One region of the Yersinia massiliensis genome, then DNA from elsewhere that is predicted to be linked to it. Evidence: predicted binding sites of a transcription regulator. Region 1 holds the regulator's gene; each other region holds the start of a gene.

Region 1 (7,605 bases):
GCAATATGCTGGCGATGTATTTAGCCGAGCAAGGGCAGTTAGCCCAAACAGGGCAGGACAATTTATTGCAAGCCGCTGTGGTGGTGTCAGCACCTTTGATGCTAGAGCCTTGCGCCAATCGTATGGAACATGGTTTTTCACGGGTTTATCAGCGCTACTTACTTGATCAACTCAAGCTAAATGCCACCCGTAAATTATTACGTTATCCCGATAGTTTGCCGCTAGCACTGCCACAATTGAAAGCATTGCGGCGCGTCAGGGAGTTCGATGATGCCATCACCTCGAAAATACATGGCTTTAATGACGCGCAAGATTATTATCGCCGTTGCAGCGCCCTCCCCCTGTTGCCGCAGATTAAGATTCCACTACTGATCATTCATGCCAAAGATGATCCCTTTATGACCGACGAGGTTATTCCTAATCTCAATACGTTACCGAGTAATATTCATTACCAGTTAACTGAGCATGGCGGCCATGTCGGCTTTGTCGGCGGTTCATTGAAGCACCCACAAATGTGGCTGGAACAACGCATTCCTGCCTGGCTCTCCCCTTATTTGGAACAACATTCATGATCATTCCTTGGCAACAAATCGACGCTGATACACTGGATAATTTGCTAGAAGCCTTTGTGCTGCGTGAAGGCACGGATTACGGCGAGCATGAACGCTCATTGGCACAAAAAGTTGAGGATGTTCGCCGCCAATTAGTGAGTGGTGACGTGGTTTTGGTGTGGTCCGAGTTACACGAAACCATCAATATTATGCCCCGTGGTTCATTCCGCGCGGATGCAGAAGAACACTCATAACCCTATAGCCTGACGATGAGAATTTTTGATGAAAATCAAGATGACAAGCCAGACGATTTGCCCTAAGAATAACCATTATCGATAAAAATACTGGCAAATGCCGCTTGGCCACTGAGGCGCTTACCCCATGGAGTTACCGTTAATATGTCAACTAAACATCCGGTTATAGCCGTTACTGGCTCAAGCGGCGCAGGGACGACCACCACCAGTTTGGCGTTTCGTAAAATATTCCAGCAGTTGAATATCCGCGCGGCAGAACTCGAAGGTGACAGCTTCCATCGCTATACCCGCCCTGAAATGGATGCCGCCATCCGTAAAGCACGGGATCAAGGCCGGCATATTAGCTATTTTGGCCCAGAAGCCAATGATTTTGGTCAGTTAGAGCAGAGTGTGTCGGAATACGGCAAACACGGCACAGGCCGTTCACGTAAATATTTACACACCTACGATGAAGCGGTGCCTTATAACCAGATTCCCGGCACATTTACACCCTGGGAACCCTTGCCTGAACCTACCGATGTGCTGTTCTACGAAGGGCTACACGGCGGTGTCGTGACTGAACATCACGATGTGGCAAAGCATGTCGATTTATTGGTAGGGGTGGTACCCATCGTCAACCTAGAATGGATTCAAAAACTGGTGCGCGATACCGGTGAACGTGGCCATTCCCGTGAAGCGGTGATGGATTCCGTTGTACGCTCCATGGAGGATTACATCAACTACATTACGCCGCAGTTCTCACGCACTCATATTAACTTCCAGCGCGTGCCGACCGTCGATACCTCAAACCCTTTTGCCGCGAAAGCCATCCCGTCGCTGGATGAAAGTTTTGTGGTTATTCATTTCCGTGGCTTGGATCAGATTGATTTCCCCTACTTGTTAGCAATGCTACAAGGCTCGTTTATTTCCAATATCAATACATTGGTGGTGCCGGGCGGGAAGATGGGATTAGCAATGGAGCTGATTATGGCCCCGTTGGTGCAGCAACTGCTGGAAGGCAAAAAAATCATTTAACGCTTTACGTAGACATCTTGGTTTTACGCATCATAGCGATTGGAACTGCAAGGCGGCGGCAAGCGGACTTATCCCAATGAACTGACCTCAGTCAGTGATTGGGGTGAGCGGATGCAACCTCCTGCAGCTTCAAGGACGAAAAACACGCTTAAGCGACGTCACGAATTTCAAAACTGTGGGTAATGGTCGCTGCTTTACCTAGCATCAGAGAAACAGAGCAGTACTTCTCTGCTGATAATTCCACTGCACGCTCAACAATTTTGTCGGTGAGACCTTTACCGCTAACGATAAAATGCAAATTGATTTGCGTAAACAGACGCGGCGCTTCTTCACGGCGCTGAGAGGTGAGTGTGACCTCACAATCGCGCACATCATTACGCCCCTTTTGCAAAATAGAGACCACATCAATCGCGCTACAACCACCTGCTGACATCAGCAACATTTCCATCGGGCTGGGTGCCTTATCACCGGCATTACCATCCATCAAAACCTGATGCCCTGACGCTGATTCACCCAAAAATGTCAGCCCCTCAACCCACTTCACACGTGCCTGCATAACGCTCGCTCCCAGTTAAATTTTCTGATCCAGACTACCCTTTCATTTATAAAGTCGCAATGTAACCCGATGTTCATCATGCTGAAGCGATACAACACAAGACACTGACCTCATCCTGTGCTACAAACAGAACCGAAAGTATTGTTTCTAGAATTAAATTGGGTAGTGATCGATACTCAGTGTAAGGTTTCTATCCAGTAGGTATCTTGGCTATACCTTTCGGCAGTTGAGCAAATTAATATGCTATACCCAACAGGCGTCAAGATGGTGGGTATAAAGAAAGTGTATTTTATAAGCACGCCGTACAGGGAACTCTGAGCCCTGTTTAGTTAGGCTGCGATAACAACAGAGGATAACAGCGAATGGTTCTCGGCAAGCCACAAACAGACCCGACTCTCGAATGGTTCCTGTCTCATTGCCATATTCACAAATACCCATCGAAGAGTACGCTGATTCACCAAGGTGAAAAGGCCGAAACGCTTTACTACATCGTGAAAGGCTCCGTTGCGGTGCTTATCAAAGATGAAGAAGGTAAAGAGATGATTCTCTCCTATCTAAACCAAGGGGATTTCATCGGTGAACTTGGATTATTTGAAGAAGGCCAAGAGCGTAGTGCTTGGGTTAGAGCAAAAACTGCCTGCGAAGTGGCTGAAATTTCTTACAAAAAATTCCGTCAGCTGATTCAGGTCAACCCAGATATCTTGATGCGCCTGTCTTCGCAAATGGCGAACCGCTTACAGATTACATCCGAGAAAGTGGGTAACCTTGCTTTCCTTGATGTGACTGGGCGTATTGCACAAACACTGCTTAATCTGGCAAAACAACCTGATGCCATGACCCACCCCGATGGGATGCAGATTAAAATTACCCGCCAGGAAATTGGTCAAATCGTTGGCTGCTCCCGCGAAACTGTGGGGCGGATACTAAAAATGCTGGAAGATCAAAACCTGATCTCCGCACACGGTAAAACGATTGTCGTTTACGGCACTCGTTAATTCCCTCAAAACCGGTGCCGAAACTCTCGGTACCGGTTTTCTCACGCAGGTTTGTAAACCATAAATTTCTGGGGCCGACATGAAATGGCAACGGGTTATTTATCATCCTGAAGTGAACTACGCGTTACGCCAAACATTGGTGCTCTGTCTTCCCGCCGCCCTCGGGTTTGCCCTTGGCGAGCTGCGGCTCGGATTGATGTTTGCTCTGATCCCTGCTTGCTGCAATATTGCGGCGCTGGATACTCCCCATCAGCATTTTTTCCGCCGTCTGATTATTGGTGGCGCACTCTTCACGTTGACCAGCTTCCTGACGCAGCAATTACTGCTGTGGCACATTCCCTTGCCGTGGATCATGTTAGGGCTGGCGCTGCTGCTCGGTGTTAATGGCGCGATCAGCCCGCTCCATGGCCGCTTATTACCTGCCGCGTTAATTGCCGCCATCTTTAGCCTCAGCATGGTGGACCGTGCGCCTATCTGGCAAGCGCCACTGTTGTGCGCGGTAGGAACGCTCTGGTACGGCGTCTTTAATTGGTTGTGGTTTCGGCTCTGCAAAGACCAGCCCATTCGCGAGCCTCTAAGTCAACTATATGATTTACTAGCAGATTATTGTGACGCTAAATATAATTTTTTATCACAGCATATAGAGCCAGAAAAAGCCCTCCCGCCGCTGCTCGATCGACAGCAAAAGATAATGGATAAAATTAATCAGCTTTATCAACAATTTAATCTTATTAAAAATGCGACGAAGAAAGAGCAAAAACGGCTGTTGGGGTTATTTCAGATGGCGCTCGATCTGCAGGAGCATGTTACTGCGGCGCTGAATCAGCCGGAGAAAGTACAAGCATTGGTGGAACACAGTCAAATTGAAGCCGTCTTGAGCCGCAACGCCCAAGTTATCGTGGCTCAGTTGCGCACTATTGCTGATGACATTCTCTATCATCATCATGCGACAAACCATTTCACCACCGGCGATGCACTCATTGAGCTAGAGGAGATCGCCCAGCAGCACCCCGATAATCCTGTGGCACAATTTTGCTACTACCATATCCGCCAAATTGACCAACTTCTGAGTAATCGACGTCCCCTGTACGATCGTGAGCTGATGTCAGGGCAACAACAGCAACCCTTATGGTCCGCGATCGTCAGCTATCTGTCGTTTAACTCCACAGCATTGCGCGATGCAGCCCGATTAGGCGTCACACTAGCCGCTGGCAGCTATATTGGGGCATTGATGCAGTTGCCAAAACCCTACTGGATCTTACTTACCGTGATGCTGGTAACGCAAAACGGTTATAACGCCACGAGAGTCCGCATTCATCACCGCGCCCTCGGCACTTTGGTCGGGCTGATTTTAGCCGCGGGCTTATTGCATCTACGTATGCCGGAAGGGACGACACTGAGCATTATGCTGCTCATCACATTGGCAGCCACGCTTGTGCAACGTAAGAACTACGGGCTATCGGTCATCGGTAGAACCATCACAGCGGTGTATATTTTGCAGTTGCTGACAGGCGAGGGGGCTGACTTTTTAGTCCCACGTCTACTGGATACTTTGATCGGGTGCGCACTGGCCTTTGCCAGCGCATTATGGCTGTGGCCACAGTGGCAAAACGGGTTACTGCGTAAGAATGCCCATCAGGCACTGAGCGCTTATCAGAATATCCTACGCTTACTGCTAGCGCCGACGCCACCGGATGTTGCCCAGCTATCTTATGATCGCATTCAGGTCAATAAAGCCAGTAATGCCGTGCTCAGCTCGCTGAATCAGGCGATGCGAGAACCGGGTTTCAACTCTCAATATTTGGCGGATATGCAGCTATGGGCAACCCATAGTGAGCTGATTGCGGCCCATATCAATGAGATGACTATCTTGACGCGAAAACACCTTTCCATTGAATCCACGCCATCTGCCGGCACCCCTCATTTGATGATGAGCACCAAACAAGCCACGGATTATTTGCAGTTATGCGAGATGGCGATTCAGCAATGCCAGCAGCGGTTGGAATCTGACAGCCTTGGTGGAGACACTGACTTTGTTCAATTACCTCAAGTGGCCTCTGATACACAACTTTCTGAAATGGAACGTAATTTGCGGCGGATACTCGCGCATCTCAGTGTCATGCATACCGTTTCAGCCATGGCTTGGCAGCGGCAACCGCATCATGGTATTTGGCGAAGTAAGAAGTGACGAGATTCAGCGTGATCAGAAAGAATGGGAGGCATATCGAGAGCGTTACGACCGCATTTTTCCGAATGAAGCAAGGTTGAATAATACTCTCTTCGATTTTGTAGAATATTTTCACCGGCGTCGGTTTGAATAATATACTTAACAGTAAGTCCCCCCTCATTTAATAGGTACATTACGATGCCTATATATCTTTCTCCTATACATTCAGCGCTGTCAGGCTCCGCTGCCGATGAAAGCCACCGCAATAATCCTGACTTGAAGCATTTATTGACTTCTTCTGTTAAAAGAAAATCATGCCAGGTTCATTACTCCCTTTTTGCCAGATATATAGTCATTGCATTTTTATTGATGCTGATTGAGGGGACTACGTATGCCGCAGTGACAATTGATGGTGGGCAGATAATGACGGTGCCAGGTTCAGAAGCCTCACCTTTTGATGCCGGCGGTAATTTGACAGTGGGGGTCACCACAAACGGAGAACTTCATATTTCAAACGGGGGGAGGGTATCAAGTGACTATGGTTTTATTGGTTACAATGCTGGTGCGACAGGAATAGCCACCGTCGATGGTTTGGGATCGAAATGGAACAATTCTGGTGTTTTGAATGTGGGCCATTTAGGCAGCGGAACACTTATTATCACCAATGGCGGTATCGTGTCAGATGAGGATCCTGGTACCCCAGACATTCCAGTAATAAATGCTATTGGCAACCTAGTAGGGAGTACAGGAAACGTCACAATAACCGGTTCTGGATCGCAATGGATAAACGCTTCCAATATTAATGTAGGCAGTGAAGGTAGTGGTACGTTGCTGGTTGAAAATGGCGGTATAGCTATCGCGGGAAATGACGGCATTATCGGCTATCGAGCAAGTAGCACAGGCGCTGTCACAATAACTGGCCCTGGATCGCAGTGGAATATCATGGCTGGAATAGCGACGGGATTCCAAGGCAACGGCACACTGAATATCGTCGATGGTGGTTTAGTGTCTGTGATGAAGAACAGTTACATTGGTTTATATCCTACCGGTGTCGGCGTGGTAACGGTGAGTGGCACAGGATCACAGTGGCATAATGCCAACAACTTGACCGTGGGAGGAGACGGCGACGGGACATTGTTGATTGAAAATAGTGGTCTGGTCAGTGCCAGACAGATTTTTGGTCAGGGAACCCTGTCACTTGATAATGGCACACTGCAAGCCCGCGCCTCAAATGCTAATTTCATCAGTTTCACTGGGGCAGGCGTCTTCGAACTGTTGGCCGGTGGGGGTACCATCGATTCCAACGGATTTGACATTGGCGCCAATAGCGTCATCTCCGGTATCGGGTCTCTGACTAAAACGGGGATGGGTACACTGACACTGGACTCGGTCAACACCTATACGGGAGATACCCTTATCAACCAGGGAACATTGGCCGTCACCGCCACGGGCAATATTGCCGCCAGTCATGTATTCGTCGCGACAACTGGCACCTTGGCTGGAGAGGGGATCGTCGGCAGTACCGTTAATGCGGGGATAGTAGCTCCAGGCATGTCCTCTGTGGGTTCCCTTACTGTCGCTGGAAATTATACGGGTAATACCGGTCAGTTGCATATCGAGACCCAACTCGGAGATGATAATTCTCCGACAGACCATCTGGCCATTATGGGCAATGCGGATGGCAACACTGCCGTTAAAGTCACCAATCTCGGTGGCCTCGGGGCTCAAACTGTCAACGGTATCAATATTATTGGTGTCGGTGGACTAGCAGCGGATGACACCTTCTCACTGGCGGGCGATTACATCACTGCCGATGGTCAGCAGGCTGTTATTGGGGGGGCGTATGCCTATACCCTGCATGCCAGCGGGAATGCCGCAACGGCGGGGCGAGACTGGTACCTCTTTTCAACCTTAGACAACCCGCTAGAGCCGCAGGAGCCAGACGGGGGTTCTGGCCCACGTTATCAGGCGGGGGTGCCATTATATGAGCAATATCCTCAGATATTGGCCGCCTTAAATACGCTACCGACACTACAACAGCGGGTCGGTAATCATTACTGGTCACAAA
Region 2 (7,605 bases), 470 kb from region 1:
AAGCCAGCCCTGCTCAGTGAGCAGCCGCCTTGCTCGCAGCAGTGCTGTCATATCCCTTCCTCAACCGGTACGGCCTCGCGATAACGGCCCATTTCGTCAACCAAACTGGTTAAGCCCCGGTGACCACACTCGAGCGCCTGAAGGCGGAACTCCTTGCTACTAAGACCATCGCGCTCCAGCACCATCTCCAGTAGGAGCTGTAAATTTACGCCAGTAATGACTTCACGTTCTGGTTTTAGCATGGCCAGTGTTGAGGCCACGCGGAAGGGGGTTCCCCCCAGCAAGTCGGTTAAGAAAATCAGCCCTTCTTTTTCGTCTAGACTCGCAATGGCCTCTTCAAACTGCGCCGTCAGTAATGCGGTGGAAGAACTTTCGGGGAAATCGATAGCGATTACTTGGGGTTGATCGCCAAGTATCTGTTTCATCGCCTTTTCAAGCCCGCTGGCAAACCCACCGTGACCGCTGAGAATAATGCTTAACATAGTGCTCCTCGCTTACAGAAAGTGGCCAAATTTCCCGACAATCCCTAATACCACCGTCAGACCAATGAGTTTCAACGGGCTCCAGCCACGGCGGACTAACGCGTACATGATAAGGGTGTAGACCAGCGGTAGAAAAGCAGGCATCAGTTTGTCGATAACGTCAGCTTGCAGTTTCACCACGGCGTCGCCTGCGGTAATTTCAAGCGTCGTGGATAAGCGAACGTAGGTGGCGACAAGCGCGCCGATCACAGTCATCCCAACGATAGACGCTGCACGGCCCACCTTCAGTGTATTGGCTTTGATGAGCGGGATAGCGGCAACACCCATGCGATAGGCATAGTGAGCTAACCCGAAACGCAAACCAAGATGGACGACGTTAAACATCACCAGAAATACAATTGCACCGAGGATGGAACCTTGCAAGGCCAAACTGGCACCAATACCGCCACAAATGGGGAGTAAGGTTAGCCAAAACATGGCATCGCCAATCCCGCCAAGCGGGGCACCCACTGCAATCTTGGTGCTTTGAATACTGTTCACATCCTGCTTTGAACGCTCCATCGCCAATATAATGCCGATAACGAAGGTCACGAGGAAAGGATGGGTATTGAAGAATCCCATATGGCCTTTCATGGCCCGCGCCAAGTCATTCTTATTGGTGTGGATCTTTTTCAGCGCCGGCAACAAGCCATATAGCCAACCGGAAGCCTGCATACGCTCATAGTTAAATGAGGCTTGCAACAGCATGGAACGCCATGCCACACGGTTGATATCTTTCTTCGTCAGCTCCGCACCGATAGTTTGGTCTTCATAGATATTGTCGTTGCCATCAATAACTGACTTTTCAGTGATGCTGGCGTCGGGCAAAACTTGAGTATTAGATACCATCTTCGAATTCCTCTTTCTGAGTGCTGGAAGTCTGTTGTGGAGTGGAGTCTTTACGCATGAAATCGATGAGCGCCATCGCCAACGCCGCGGCAGCAATAGCCAATACCGGGAGTTTTAGCCAAGCGGCGGCGACAAAACCGAGAATGAAATAGGGGATATAGACATTTTTCATCATGATCTTCAGCAACACGGCAAACCCGATTGCTGGCATGATGCCACCTGCGACGCCTAGGCCGTCAATGAGCCGAGCGGGCAGCACATCGATGACTGTTTTGGCATGATCTGCCCCAAAATAGATGGGCAAAAATGCACAGAGAAAATAGAAGGTACCGAGTGCTAATAACGCCAGATAGTTAACGCGTTCAATGCCCGCGGTATCGGCGTTCGCTGCCATTCGGTCGCAACGGGCCATGACACCAGACATGATAGAGAATAGGAATGTGATACCCATTTGTACGGCAACCGCGAATGGCACGGCAACACCGACGGCGACTTCTGGCTTAACACCGGCCGTAATCGCAAAGGCGGTGCCGACAATGGTACCGATAATCACGTTTGGCGGTTGAGCGCCTGCCAGCGGTGCAAGCCCCATCCAGACCAGCTCAAGGGTACCACCGGTGAGGATCCCCATATGAAGGTCGCCAAGGATCAGACCAACCAACGGCCCGAGTACCACTGGGCGGTGCATATGCGTGAGGCCATTGAACATATCCAAGCCAGCAATAAAGGCCAGAATCCCCAACGCGAATGCCTGTAATAAGCTAATTTCCATAGAAAATACCTCAGAGGAGTTTGTAGAGATCCTGAGCGGGCTCTGTCGGCACGCCCTGAATAAAACATTCCACCCCTGCTTTTCTCAGGCCATAGAAAGCGGCAATATCCTGATCATCGACAGAGACGGTTTTCGCAATTTGTTGTTTACCTTCGACATAGTGCATGTTGCCGACATTAATTCGGGTCACAGGCACATCACCGTTCACCAGCGTGAGAAAGTCTTCGGGACTTTTACAGACCAGCAAAATTTTCTGCCGGTCAGTGGCACGATGAATATTGTCGATGACTTTCTGCAGCGGCCAAAAGCGCACGGCAATGCCTTCTGCTAACACCATTTCCATCAAGTTTTGCTGAACTTGATCTTCGGCCACTTCATCATTGGCAACCAAAACCAAATTCGCGCCAGCAAACCCCACCCATTGAACACCAACTTGGCCATGAATGAGACGCTCATCAATACGACTTAAGACAATGTTTGGCATGCTTTTTTTTCCTTATTATCATTGTGTTAATGGGACGGCGACGTTCCCATGCAGGCCGCATGGTACTGGCGCAATACATCCTGAATATGGTCAATAATCAGTTCGTGCGGTGTGGCCTCAAGCCGTCCGGCACGGACCTCGGTGTACTGAAGAGGCAGATACTGGCTAATCAACGGCAGTGGGATCGGTTGGTCCGCTAAGTTACTCATTAATCGGGAATAAGCCTCGTTAATCTTGTCATTAGGCCAGTAGTAACGAATGCGGTCAGAATAGCTGTAGCTACGTGCCAGACGGCAGGCATCGTTATTACCGTGATAATGATGTTTCCAATGCTCCGGATGTTCCAGCATGACGGTTTCCAGTACATCCCGTAGCCCAGAACTCGGGTATGGAGGCTGTAATTCCTGCTCGATAGCCGCCAGAGAGAAAAGTGCTTCACGTAATGCGAAAGTGAGCGCGGGGCCGACTTTCAAAATGGCAAAGTGATTCTGAACTAACTGTTGCAGGGCGAGCGGAGTTTGGTAATCGGTGGAGTGAGCTTCAAACACCATGGTGTCAAACTCTTCGATAGTGTGGCTGAGAGCAAGAGATTTCTCAGGCTGATAATCAATAACATGAGTATGATCGAATTCTACGCCTGGTTGGACGACGAGCCCGATAATCCGTGGCCACAAATCGTGCAGACCTTGTTGCTCAAAAGCGTGGCGGTGAGCCTCTAATGTCGCTTTTGCCGCCCGCGGTGAGGTGACCTCAAGTGTGAGGAGCGTTTCGTGTGCGCCACCCGGAACGGGGACTTCTGTGCCGATAACATAAACTAGATCGGATGACCCTTGCTTATCCTTGCGGGTCTGTTCCGCAATTAAGGCTAACCTTGCTGCTCTTGCGGCGACGATTTCATCGGTTAAAGGCACTGGATCATCGGCACACGACATGCTGCAATCGAGGTGGATTTTCTTAAATCCAGCGGCAACATAATGGCGAATGAGTTCTTCTGCCTGAGACATTGCTTCAGCCGCTGGGGCATTCTGCCAGCGGTTTGGCCCCAAATGATCGCCGCCTAATACCAACTGATGACGAGGAAGGTGATGTTTATCGGCCATTTGCTCAGCAAATTCACGAAAATCAGCTGGGGTCATACCGGTATAGCCGCCATACTGATCCACCTGATTAGAGGTCGCCTCTACTAATAAGATAGATTGCGTGTCACGGGCGTGGCGCATTGCCGCTTCCAGCACCATCGGATGAGCAGAACAGACGGCAAAAATGCCACATCGGTTATCGTGCTTATGGTCAGCCACAAACTCGGTTAAATGTTTCACTTTCCTCTCCGTATTGGGTTTAGGTCACTTCTGCCTTTCGGTTCGTTTCACTTGATACTGCTTTATGGATCGATAAAAACAAAACGAAAGGTATCGGAAATGGGATCTGTTTCGCAAAAGAAACATAATGAAAGGGTGATTTCGGGTTCAGGCGCACTATTTGACCTAAGGTAAAGACTTGCTTTCCGGCAAAAGAAAGGCGTTAATAGCCGAAGTGAAATGAAACGAAAGGCTTTTGGAAAGGATCTCATATGAGTAATACCGATTCGGCAATGGATAAGCGTATCACCGGCACCAGTGAAAGACGTGAACAGATCATTCAGCGTCTTCGTCAGCAAGGAAGTGTTCAGGTTAATGATTTATCGTCATTTTTTGGTGTTTCTACGGTGACGATCCGTAACGATTTGGCCTTTCTGGAAAAGCAGGGCGTCGCGGTGCGTGCTTACGGTGGTGCGCTAGTGTGTGATGCTGGGGGGGCTGGAATTGAACCGACGGTTGAAGATAAAAGTGCCCTGAATACGCCTTTAAAACGAGGTATCGCGCGCGTTGCTGCAAACCTGATCAAACCTGGGCACCGCGTTATTCTCGACTCCGGTACCACAACCTATGAAATTGCGCGCCATATGCGTCATCACAAGGACGTCATTGCGATGACAAACGGCATGAATGTCGCGAATGCCTTGCTTGAGGCAGAAGGGGTAGAGCTGTTGATGACGGGGGGGCACTTGCGCCGCCAATCCCTTTCTTTCTATGGCGATCAGGCTGACCAATCGCTGCAAAATTATCACTTCGATATGCTTTTTCTCGGGGTCGATGCTGTCGATCTGGAGCGGGGTGTGAGTACCCATAATGAAGATGAAGCGCGGTTAAACCGCCGGATGTGTGAAGTGGCGGAGCGCATCATTGTGGTCACTGATTCCAGTAAATTTAACCGCTCCAGTTTGCATAAAATTATTGATACTCAACGCATACATATGGTGATTACCGATAAGGGCATCCCAGAAGAGAGTTTGAATGGTTTGCGTAAAGGTGGGATTGAAGTGATCCTCGTTGGGGAGTAAACCCACTCCTCTCTAGCCAAGACGTCTCACCGAGTCAGAGTTGCAGCCTGCTAGATGCCGGCTGCAATAGTTTTAAATCGTCACAATAACGAGGATATTTGCCGTAAAGCACCGGCGTTGAATGCCTCGCTTATTTGAATATCGCTTCACCGCTAGGTGAGATAACGTGACTAAGTCGTAGCACGTGGAAAGGCAGATATTCAATCATGATGGTGACATATTGATTTCGATACACCCCATATAATCACTTTTAGGCATTAATTATTTATCATAAATATTAATGTGAATATGATAATGACAGCCATTATGTAGCATAAAAGTATATTGGCAAAGTCTGCAGGGGAATAATCTCTGAAACGAACAAAAATAATCATTAATATAAATAAACAATGCAAGATACTGATTTATTTAACCTGATGTCATTTTCTTGACACTTTTCCTTAACATAATTCAATGATGAGAATACTCAATAGTGCTTTTTATTTTTGATAAATTAATATGTTATTGCTGTGCATTTATAGCCTACACTTAATCACTCATTAGCGAGCAACACTATTATAGCGCCGAGCATAATAATGCGTTAATCGTGAACAGAATCGCTTAATTCTGACCAATATGAGGTGACATGTGTTTCAACCAACGTCTTATCCCCATGCCGTAACGAATGAATTAACATCATACTGGGCTAAACGTGCTGAAGGTTACAATCAGGTCAGCAATGACGAGTTACAGAGTAATAAGCAACAAATTTGGCTTAATTTTATTCTCGGGCTAGCGCCGCAAAAAGAAACCTTAAAAGTGCTGGATATTGGTTGTGGGCCTGGATTTTTTGCCGTCACCTTAGCCATGGCGAAACACCAAGTCACCGCAGTGGATGCCACACCGGCGATGTTGGAGCAAGCCAGAAATAACGCCCAACAGCACCACGTGGATATCGAATTTGTGGAATCTGATGTGCATCAACTGCCTTTTGCCGACAATCAATTTGATCTTATTGTCACCCGTAATGTCACTTGGAATCTGGCCAACCCCGCAAAAGCGTATCAAGAATGGTATCGGGTATTAGCCAATGAAGGGCGGTTACTGAATTTTGATGCTAACTGGTATTTGCGTTTGTACGAACCGCAACGCGTGGCGGGTTATGAGCAGGATCGGCTTAATGTTCAGAAAGCGGGTGTCGAAGACCAATATTTACACACAGATACTGTGACGATGGAAAATATTGCTCGGCAGCTACCTTTGAGCCGAGAGTTACGCCCTCACTGGGACTTTGCGGTGCTGGTGGATTGTGGTTTCCGACGGATACACATTGATCTTTCTGCGGCAGAGGCGTTGTGGGATGACACCGAAAAACTGAATAATGCTTCCACCCCGATGTTTCTTATCGCAGCAGAAAAATAACGACATTATTCATTTACCCCACTGTATTGGAGTCATTTAATGCGCTTAACTTTCGCTCCTCTGCTATTTCTGTTTGTGTCTGTTTGTGGGCTTTTTCCCCTTGGAGCATTGGCACAAAACAGTTCCCAACTAAATTATGCCAGCACTAAAGATATCCGTGACATTAACCCTCACCTCTACTCGGGGGAAATGGCTGCACAGAATATGGTGTTTGAATCACTGGTCATTAATACCGATGAAGGCGTAAAGCCTTTCCTCGCACAAAGCTGGACGATCTCTGATGATGGGAAAACCTATACTTTTCAGTTACGCAAGGATGTCAGTTTTAGTGATGGCGAAAGATTCAATGCCGATGCTGCCAAAAAGAATATCGATGCTGTACTGGCTAACTACCAACGGCACGCATGGCTAGAATTGGTCCGTCAGATCGATAAAGTGAATGTCACGGGTGAATATGAACTTCAGCTAATCTTGAAAGAACCCTATTACCCAACGTTAGTCGAGCTGGGGCTAACACGTCCTTTCCGCTTTATCTCCCCAAAAGATTTTATTAATGGGCAAACCCGTGAAGGCGTGAGTGCTTATTCGGGGACAGGGCCGTGGGTATTAGAGCAACATAACAAGAATCAATACGCGATATTTGCGGCCAATGATCACTACTGGGGCCAGAGCCCGAAAATTGACCGAGTACAGTGGCAGGTCATCCCTGATCGTCAGAGTATGTTGATGGCGTTACAAAAAGGGGATGTGCAGCTTATCTTTGGTGCTGATGGCGATATGCTGGACATGGATACGTTTGAGGCATTGCAGAATACCGGCAAATTTACCGCAGTAATGAGCCAGCCGATTGCTTCGCGCGCGCTAGTGCTCAATAGCAGCAAAGCAATCACCGGTGAGCGAACCGTCCGTCAGGCACTGCAATATGCCGTCGATAAAAAAGCCATTGCAGAAGGTGTGATGGATGGAACGGAAACGGTCGCCGATACGTTGATGTCACGGCATGTCCCTTATGCTGATATTGACCTGCCGGTTTACCATTTTGATCCCGCAAAAGCCTCGACGCTGTTAGAACAGGCGGGCTGGGTATTCCCCCAAGGGCAATCTTTCCGCAGTAAAGCAGGCAAACCTTTACAACTGATGCTGTCTTACAACAGTAATAACGCAGCGGAGCGTGAAATTGCTGAAGTTATTCAAGAAG
Region 3 (7,605 bases), 610 kb from region 1:
AATTTCATGCGTCAGTGTGTGCCGCTCCCTAGCCTCTTGACCAAAACTGTCCTGCACTTGACGATGAAAGCCAGCCAACTGCTCTCGCAGAGGTAGCAATAGGTGCTCGAGACTTTGCTTATTTTGTTCATCCGCGCGGCGACCTGTTTGCTCAAAGATGCGGTTAGCTAGATTTTCGAATTGCGTTGTCAGCCGCTGCTCACTGTTCAGGAGTAATCGTTGTTTCTCTTCTGCTGCTAGCCGAGTCTCTTCCAAGCGAATAGTGACTTCACGTAGTTCAGCTTCTTGAGCACTGTTCACTTCTCTCTGCGCGCGCAGCTCTTGATTAAGCTGCTCACATTCACTACGCCAATGCGACATTTGTTGCAGTTTTTCGGCATTAGCCGCGAGCTGACTATGCAAGTTGCGTAATTCCAACTCCCCTTGGCGCAATTGCTGTTCATCACGTTGCAACGTGGCTTGTAATTCCACCCTGTTCTGCTGGGTTTGCTGTAGTGTTTGCTCTAGTAATCGGCGCTCAATATCTTGCTGTGCTTTATTCCGCTGCTGATAGAAGTTAGCAATCAACCAGCCAATAAGCCCACCAATCAAGCCGCCCCCCAGCCCATAAAATAAACTGATATCCACGGTTATCTCCCCATTAACCTCATGTCAGTCAAGGTAAGGGGATACTGTATGGATGTCCAGAGTGTTTTTCCGTTACATGCTATCTTGCGAAGCTGTGCGCATAAATAACAAGCAGATAAAAAAACACTCGCACTCATCGAAGCGATTAAGCTAAAACTGTCAGCCGCTGGTCAAGGGTATGCCGCCGAGAAGATCAATCCATCCAGTGAGCAACCCACTGAATGCCAAAGGCACCGGGAGCTAAAATACCGAATGCCCAGATGATGGCGGAAGTGATATTAGCTAATTGGAAATAGAATTTTGGCATGGCGCAGATACCTGCAACCAAAGGGACGACGGCACGTAATGGCCCAAAAAAACGGCCGATGAAAGCACCAAAGAAACCCCAACGTTCGAAGAATGCATGGCCACGCACAAGTAACTGGGGATTGCGAGAGAGCGGCCAAAGGGTACCGACTCGGTCTTTGTAATGGATACCAACCCAATAAGAGACCCAATCACCAAAGAAAGCGCCGGCTGTAGCTGCAGCCCAGATTGGCCAAAAAGAAATACCACTTTCACCGATTAGTGCACCCAACCCAAGCAAGATAACCGTTGCAGGCAGCAATAAGGAGAGAAAAGCAAGGGATTCACCGAAAGCGAGTATAAAGACGATAGGCATGGCCCATGATTCATGCTCACGAACAAAATCAATAATGAGAGTAATGACGTCATTCAGGGTCACATGCGTTTTCCTTTCGTTAAAAAAATAACTATTAGCATACTAAATGCATCGCTATTTTGGCTTAACAAATAATAAACGGCCGGAGGATTCCGACCGTTGATAGACCCAAAGTAATTGAAGTTACTGTGATGTAGCAAGCAGAGAAGAGGCCCATTCAAGGGCCTCGTAACCAAACAGCTCACTGCATGGCGACTTCAAAAATGAAGGGTATGCAGGTTAACGCAATGAATGTGAAATATTAGGCATTGGCTGTCACGACTTTATTGCCAGCCATCTCAGCAGATCTGCGGATCCACAATTCACGCCATTTTTTCAGTGCGGATATCAGGATAATCACGCCCAGTGTCATCATGATAATAGAGATGATGCCATTGAACAGATTGTAGCCTTTAGCCGCTGAATTGAAGTATACGTGGGTGATCATCCAGTAACCGGCATAGTTTACGGTGACAAACAGATAAGCGAGAGGAATCACACACGTCAGCATGTATATACGCTTGGTTGCCAACCGCAGAATAATCGTCGCGCCGATGATTAAGCCAACAGAAGCCATTAACTGATTAGATACGCCGAACAGTGCCCAAACAGAGTTGATATCACCAGAATTGAGGAGGTAACCCCAAAGCGCACAAGCAATAACACTGCATGCTAGAGTGCCAGGTAACCAATCGGTACGTTTTAATGGTGCCCAAATATCGCCCAAGAAATCTTGCAGCAGGTAGCGAGCAACACGAGTGCCTGAGTCAACCGCTGTCAAAATAAAGACAGCTTCAAACATAACAACAAACTGGAAGAAGTAAGCTGCCATGCTACTGAACCAGGGTACACGGATGAAGATATCAGTCATACCGACAGCTAAGGTCACAGCACCACCGGTACGTCCATACAGATCTAAGCCGATTTCTTGGCTCAGTTGTGGCAAGTTAACCACTTCCATGCCAAGCAAGCTCCAAGCCTCAGCGGAAGAGTTAATCGCAAAATAGTCAGCCGGATGCAAAGAGGTTGCCGCGATCAGGGCCATCACCCCAACCATACATTCGGCCAGCATTGCACCAAAACCAACAGGTAAGATATCGCTCCATTTGTCTATCTGTTTTGGTGTCGTACCAGACCCGATAAAGGCATGGAAACCAGAAATAGCACCACACGCAATGGTGATCGAGATAAACGGCCAGACTGGGCCAGCTAAAACAGGGCCGCCACCATGAATAAACTGTGTTAATGCGGGGAATTGGATTTCAGGGTTAATAAATACAACACCAACGATCAGTGCGCCGAAAACACCAATTTTCATGAAACTAGAAAGATAACCACGAGGAGTCAATAACATCCAAACAGGTAACGCAGTCGCAAAGAAAGCATACATTGGCAAAATAATGCTAACGGTGTCTGCTTTCAGCATTAACCATTCGCCGAGCCAAGTACCTTCAATATAAGGGCCGACAAATACGCATACCATGATGGCAGCGATACCGACATAAGAAGCCCCTTTCATGCTACCGGTCATGCGTTCCCATAATCCCACGCAGATAGCGATAGGAATGGTCATGAACACCGCGAACGTCCCCCAAGGGTTACGTTCCAGAGCATGTACCACAACCATTGATAATCCAGCCATGGTAATGGTGATGATGAACAGCATTGCCAGGCCAGTACACCAACCCGCAACTGGACCGAGTTCTGCTTTAGCGACTTCGGACAGGGATTTTCCCTGATGTCTCATCGAGGCAAAGAGCACGACCGTATCGTGAACGGCACCACCGATAACACACCCGATTAATAACCACAGGAAACCGGGTAAATAGCCATATTGCGCGGCAAGTACTGGGCCAACCAAAGGGCCAGCGGCAGCAATTGCTGCAAAGTGGCTGCCAAAGTTCACCCACTTTTTAGTTGGGACGTAATCTTTACCATCTTCAAAGGTGTGGGAAGGTGTGACTTCAGTATCATCGACTCGCAGTACCTTACGAACAAAAAAGATACCGTATAAGCGGTAGCATATTGTCAGGATACACGCGGAGGCGATAACAAAGGTAATCGCATGTTGCATGAGCATTCTCTCCAGGGAATTTGTCAGGCGTTAACATACGCTCAGCGCCTAAGAGAAATATCAGCAATCTGATTAAGCGGTAGTTTCTACCATTAAGCGGTTAAAAAGAGCCGCCCAGTGGCGGCACTATAGGATTTAAAAATGAGTAAAACAGGATTTAAAGGTCGGTAAAACGGGGATTTAAAAACCGGTGACGCTGATCAATAAGAAATAGCCAGCCAGTATTTAAAGTACGGAAGTCATTACTCTAGAAAATATGACTGAAGCTTTTCGCGCTCAAGGCTACCCAGACCAAACTCCTGTTGCAGCCATTGCTCTCGGCTACCATATCGCTCTTGAATACTACGCAATGCGGTTTGAATAAACTCTTCTTTGGCGGATAACACGAATGCAAATTGGCCGAGTGCCTGAGCGTTGAGTTTCAGCGACAACTGAGCCAGCATGTGCTCACGAAATGGTGCCAACGTCGTTTCCGTTAATAGGTAATCTTCTAATACGGTTGATTCATCCGCGCCAAGTGCAAATAGTACGAGAGCAGAACCCACGCCAGTGCGGTCTTTTCCGACAGCACAATGTTGGACGATACTGGCCGCAGCATGCTCTGGAGAAGCGCAGTTTTGCAGCAAACCTGACAATTGCTTATAGGCCAGATTACTAAAGGGTAGTCGGCGATAAAGCTCTAACATAAAGGCGCGTGCATCAAACGTCGCCAGTGTCTCGTTAGTGAGTTTCTCTAGATTGGCATTCACTTCACTGCTCAGTGGATTCGCAGGAATATTGTGATAACTGGCCCCTTGCCACAAGACATCAGGTTTGGATAGCACTTCATCAGCATCGCGATAATCAATAATTTGAGCCGCAGGGCCGCGACTGAGAAAATCACAATCTTTGGCGCTTAAACTGTCGAGTGAACCAGAGCGAAATAGCAGGCCACGCTTGATACGGCGACCATCAGCAGCAAGGTTACCACCGAGATCTCGAAAATTAATGCCACCATCAAGCGGCAATAGGGAAGGATGAAAATGAGTCGGCTGCGTCATATTTCCTCTTATTATTGTTCACTATGTCAGCTAAGACCTTAACAGATAATCTGATGAAATAAAAAACGGGCCACTTATTGGCCCGTTCGTCATGCACTTATTGGCTTGTAGCCAGCTAACCGCGAGCAGTTACAGCAGGTGGCGTGCGGCTTCTACCACAATTTTCACTGCGTGGCTTTCCGTCGCTTTCATGGTTTCTTCATTTGGGATCTCTTGCTGGGTACGGTTTACAATCACCCCAGCAACCATGCCCGCACGCAAACCTTGGCTGGCACACATGGTCAGCAAAGTTGCAGATTCCATTTCATAATTCATCACGCCCATTGATTGCCATTCTTCCATTGAGCCTTTAAAGCGGCGCACAACGCGGCCAGAGAAAGTGTCATAGCGCTCTTGCCCTGGATAGAAAGTATCTGAAGAAGCCGTTACACCAATATGAGTTGTTGCGCCCACTGATTTTGCAGCGTTAACCAGCGCCGTTGTACAATCAAAATCTGCTACCGCAGGGAATTCCATTGGCGCAAAGTGCAAACTGGCACCGTCTAAACGCACTGCAGCAGTGGTGACCAAGACATCACCGACATTAATATGTGACTGAATAGCCCCAGTCGTACCAATACGCAGGAAGGTACGGATACCGAGCTGCGCTAACTCTTCAACAGCAATTGAGGTCGATGGACCACCAATACCCGTTGAGCAAACAATCACGGCTTTACCATCTAACTCTGCCCGCCATGAGGTAAATTCACGATGGGAAGCCAGATGTACTGGGTTATCCATCAATTTAGCGATTTTCTCAACACGCTGTGGATCACCTGGAACAATTGCCAGAGTCGCCCCTTGCAGATCATTTTTAGTTAAGCCTAGGTGAAAAACGTCAGATTTAGCCATGTTTGAGACTCCTCTTTCATGAGAGATGTTGTAGGGAGGTACAGGTAACGACTTTACTCAAAATCATCACATTATTTCGTGATGACAGTCACCTTGATAAAAGAAATGATAATGTTGAATACATTTAATTTGTGACACAAATCACATTAACAATTTATTAAGATGCTTTTTTAGCCAAGAATAGCCAGTACCAGCAGCTATTTTGTACGTAAATAGCAATGATAGAACTCATTGATTAATGTTGTCGCAATATCTTATCGATATTGGCCAGTATGACTTATCAAATGCCTGCTATGTCACAGCGAAGTCATCAATCACGACAAAACCTGATCTCATTAATCTCAAAGATTACCTATAGTTAAAATCGATAGCAGAGAACAAAGCCGTCATATTGTATTGGGTAATTTTTCTTCATATGCAAGGAGACCACAGTGAAAACTGATCTACTGATGACACTCAGACAGGCTGCAGGTGGCTTCACACCCGCCGTCGCACCACTGGCCTCGACGACCCGCCATACCGATCACCAAGGTATTCACTGCGGAGAAACCACGATCCCGTCTCAGGGTGATGAATTGCCCGCTTATATTGCCAAACCCGCACAACATACTGGCCCTTATCCTGTCGTGATTGTTGTTCAAGAAATATTTGGCGTGCACGAACACATTCAGGATATCTGCCGTCGATTAGCGAAACAGGGATATCTGGCTATCGCCCCTGAGCTGTTTTTTCGTCAAGGTGATGCTAAAGAATATGAAGATATCAATGCGTTAGTCAAAAATCTGGTGAGTAAAGTGCCAGACCGCCAAGTGATGGTCGACCTTGATCACGCGGCACATTGGGCCTCTCGTCATGGCGGCGATACCAGCAAATTAGCCATCACCGGTTTTTGTTGGGGCGGCCGAATTGCGTGGTTGTATGCCGCCCACAATCCACAGTTAAAGGCTGCTGTGGCTTGGTATGGTAAATTGGTGGGTGAAAAGACCTTACTGCTCCCGAAATATCCTGTTGATGTCGCTATCGATCTCATTGCGCCCGTGCTGGGGCTGTATGGCGGCAAAGATGGCAGTATCACGCAGGAACATGTCGACATCATGCGTCAAGCATTGCGAGCCGCGAATGCTGATGCCGAAATCATTGTTTATCCAGAGGCGGGGCATGCATTTAACGCTGACTATCGCCCCAATTATCATGCCGAGTCTGCTCTTGATGGCTGGCAACGCATGCTTGACTGGTTTGCCCAGCACGGTGTAGCCGCCAACCCTGTGCCTGAAAGTGATCAATAACCACCATAAAAAAGGGCGCATTAAGCGCCCAAATCTCACAGCACAGAGTTAATCATTGTTAAGTAGACACACGGCTAAATAGACAAGTCGCGAGATAGACGTGTCATTAGGCAGGTATCTGCTAGTTAAACGCGTTCTTCACGTAGGCGCTGTGCAGCTAGCACCATGTTAGCCAATGCCTGACGAGTTTCCGGCCAGCCACGCGTTTTAAGGCCGCAGTCGGGATTGACCCACAAACGTTCTGCTGGGATGCGTTGGGCGGCTTTACGTAATAGCGCCTCAATCCATTCCACACTTGGCACATTCGGTGAGTGAATATCATAAACGCCGGGGCCAATTTCATTCGGATACGCGAAATCTTCAAATGATTCCAGCAATTCCATATCTGAACGTGAAGTTTCGATGGTTATCACGTCCGCATCCAGTGCCGCAATGGAATCCATGATGTCATTGAACTCGCAATAACACATGTGCGTGTGGATCTGAGTATCGTTTTGCGCGACCGCGGCATTCAATTTAAAGGCATCAACGGCCCATTGCAGATAAGCTTGCCAATCAGCGCGGCGCAGCGGCAGCCCTTCACGCAGTGCTGGTTCATCAATCTGAATGATACCAATACCTGCTTTTTCAAGGTCTTCCACTTCGTCACGCAGCGCTAATGCAATTTGCTTAGCAATCGTTTCGCGGCTCACATCTTCACGCGGGAATGACCAGCACAGAATGGTGACCGGCCCCGTCAACATGCCTTTTACCGGCTTATCTGTCAGTGATTGAGCATATTTGGCCCATTCAACCGTGATGGCTTCAGGACGGCTGATATCACCAATAATCACTGGCGGCTTCACGCAACGGGATCCGTAGCTCTGCACCCAGCCGTTTTGTGTGAAGATAAAACCGTCCAGATGTTCGCCGAAGTATTCCACCATGTCATTACGTTCAGCTTCACCGTGTACTAGCACGTCCAGCCCCAAACGTTCCTGTTCAGCG

What was found. Region 1 encodes CRP, which controls carbon source genes, mostly activating them, when cyclic AMP is high. Its sites were predicted from a motif close to ATGTGANNNNNNTCACAT; they were not measured.
Positions count from the first base shown of each region.
Region 2: a site for CRP is predicted at 4,045-4,062, ahead of DA391_RS03320 (DeoR family transcriptional regulator). Genes of this name have one in related genera too.
Region 3: a site for CRP is predicted at 5,462-5,479, ahead of udp (uridine phosphorylase). Genes of this name have one in related genera too.

Region 1 is NZ_CP028487.1:258,356-265,960, reverse strand. It holds gene DA391_RS01095 (hydrolase) at 1-572, shown strand, start outside; gene DA391_RS01090 (YheU family protein) at 569-805, shown strand; gene DA391_RS01085 (phosphoribulokinase) at 950-1,819, shown strand; gene DA391_RS01080 (OsmC family protein) at 1,968-2,375, opposite strand; gene crp (cAMP-activated global transcriptional regulator CRP) at 2,738-3,370, shown strand; gene DA391_RS01070 (YccS/YhfK family putative transporter) at 3,450-5,558, shown strand; partial or broken gene DA391_RS24665 (hypothetical protein) at 5,736-6,644, shown strand; partial or broken gene DA391_RS24660 (autotransporter outer membrane beta-barrel domain-containing protein) at 6,870-7,605, shown strand, end outside.
Region 2 is NZ_CP028487.1:723,474-731,078, forward strand. It holds gene nagA (N-acetylglucosamine-6-phosphate deacetylase) at 1-51, opposite strand, end outside; gene agaF (PTS galactosamine/N-acetylgalactosamine transporter subunit IIA) at 48-482, opposite strand; gene agaE (PTS N-acetylgalactosamine transporter subunit IID) at 495-1,370, opposite strand; gene agaW (PTS N-acetylgalactosamine transporter subunit IIC) at 1,360-2,142, opposite strand; gene agaV (PTS N-acetylgalactosamine transporter subunit IIB) at 2,153-2,626, opposite strand; gene kbaZ (tagatose-bisphosphate aldolase subunit KbaZ) at 2,653-3,945, opposite strand; gene DA391_RS03320 (DeoR family transcriptional regulator) at 4,197-5,006, shown strand; gene DA391_RS03325 (class I SAM-dependent methyltransferase) at 5,634-6,407, shown strand; gene nikA (nickel ABC transporter substrate-binding protein) at 6,447-7,605, shown strand, end outside.
Region 3 is NZ_CP028487.1:4,632,392-4,639,996, forward strand. It holds gene rmuC (DNA recombination protein RmuC) at 1-627, opposite strand, end outside; gene DA391_RS21575 (DedA family protein) at 821-1,351, opposite strand; gene DA391_RS21580 (carbon starvation CstA family protein) at 1,590-3,401, opposite strand; gene DA391_RS21585 (tyrosine-protein phosphatase) at 3,644-4,441, opposite strand; gene udp (uridine phosphorylase) at 4,571-5,332, opposite strand; gene DA391_RS21595 (dienelactone hydrolase family protein) at 5,764-6,618, shown strand; gene metE (5-methyltetrahydropteroyltriglutamate--homocysteine S-methyltransferase) at 6,744-7,605, opposite strand, start outside.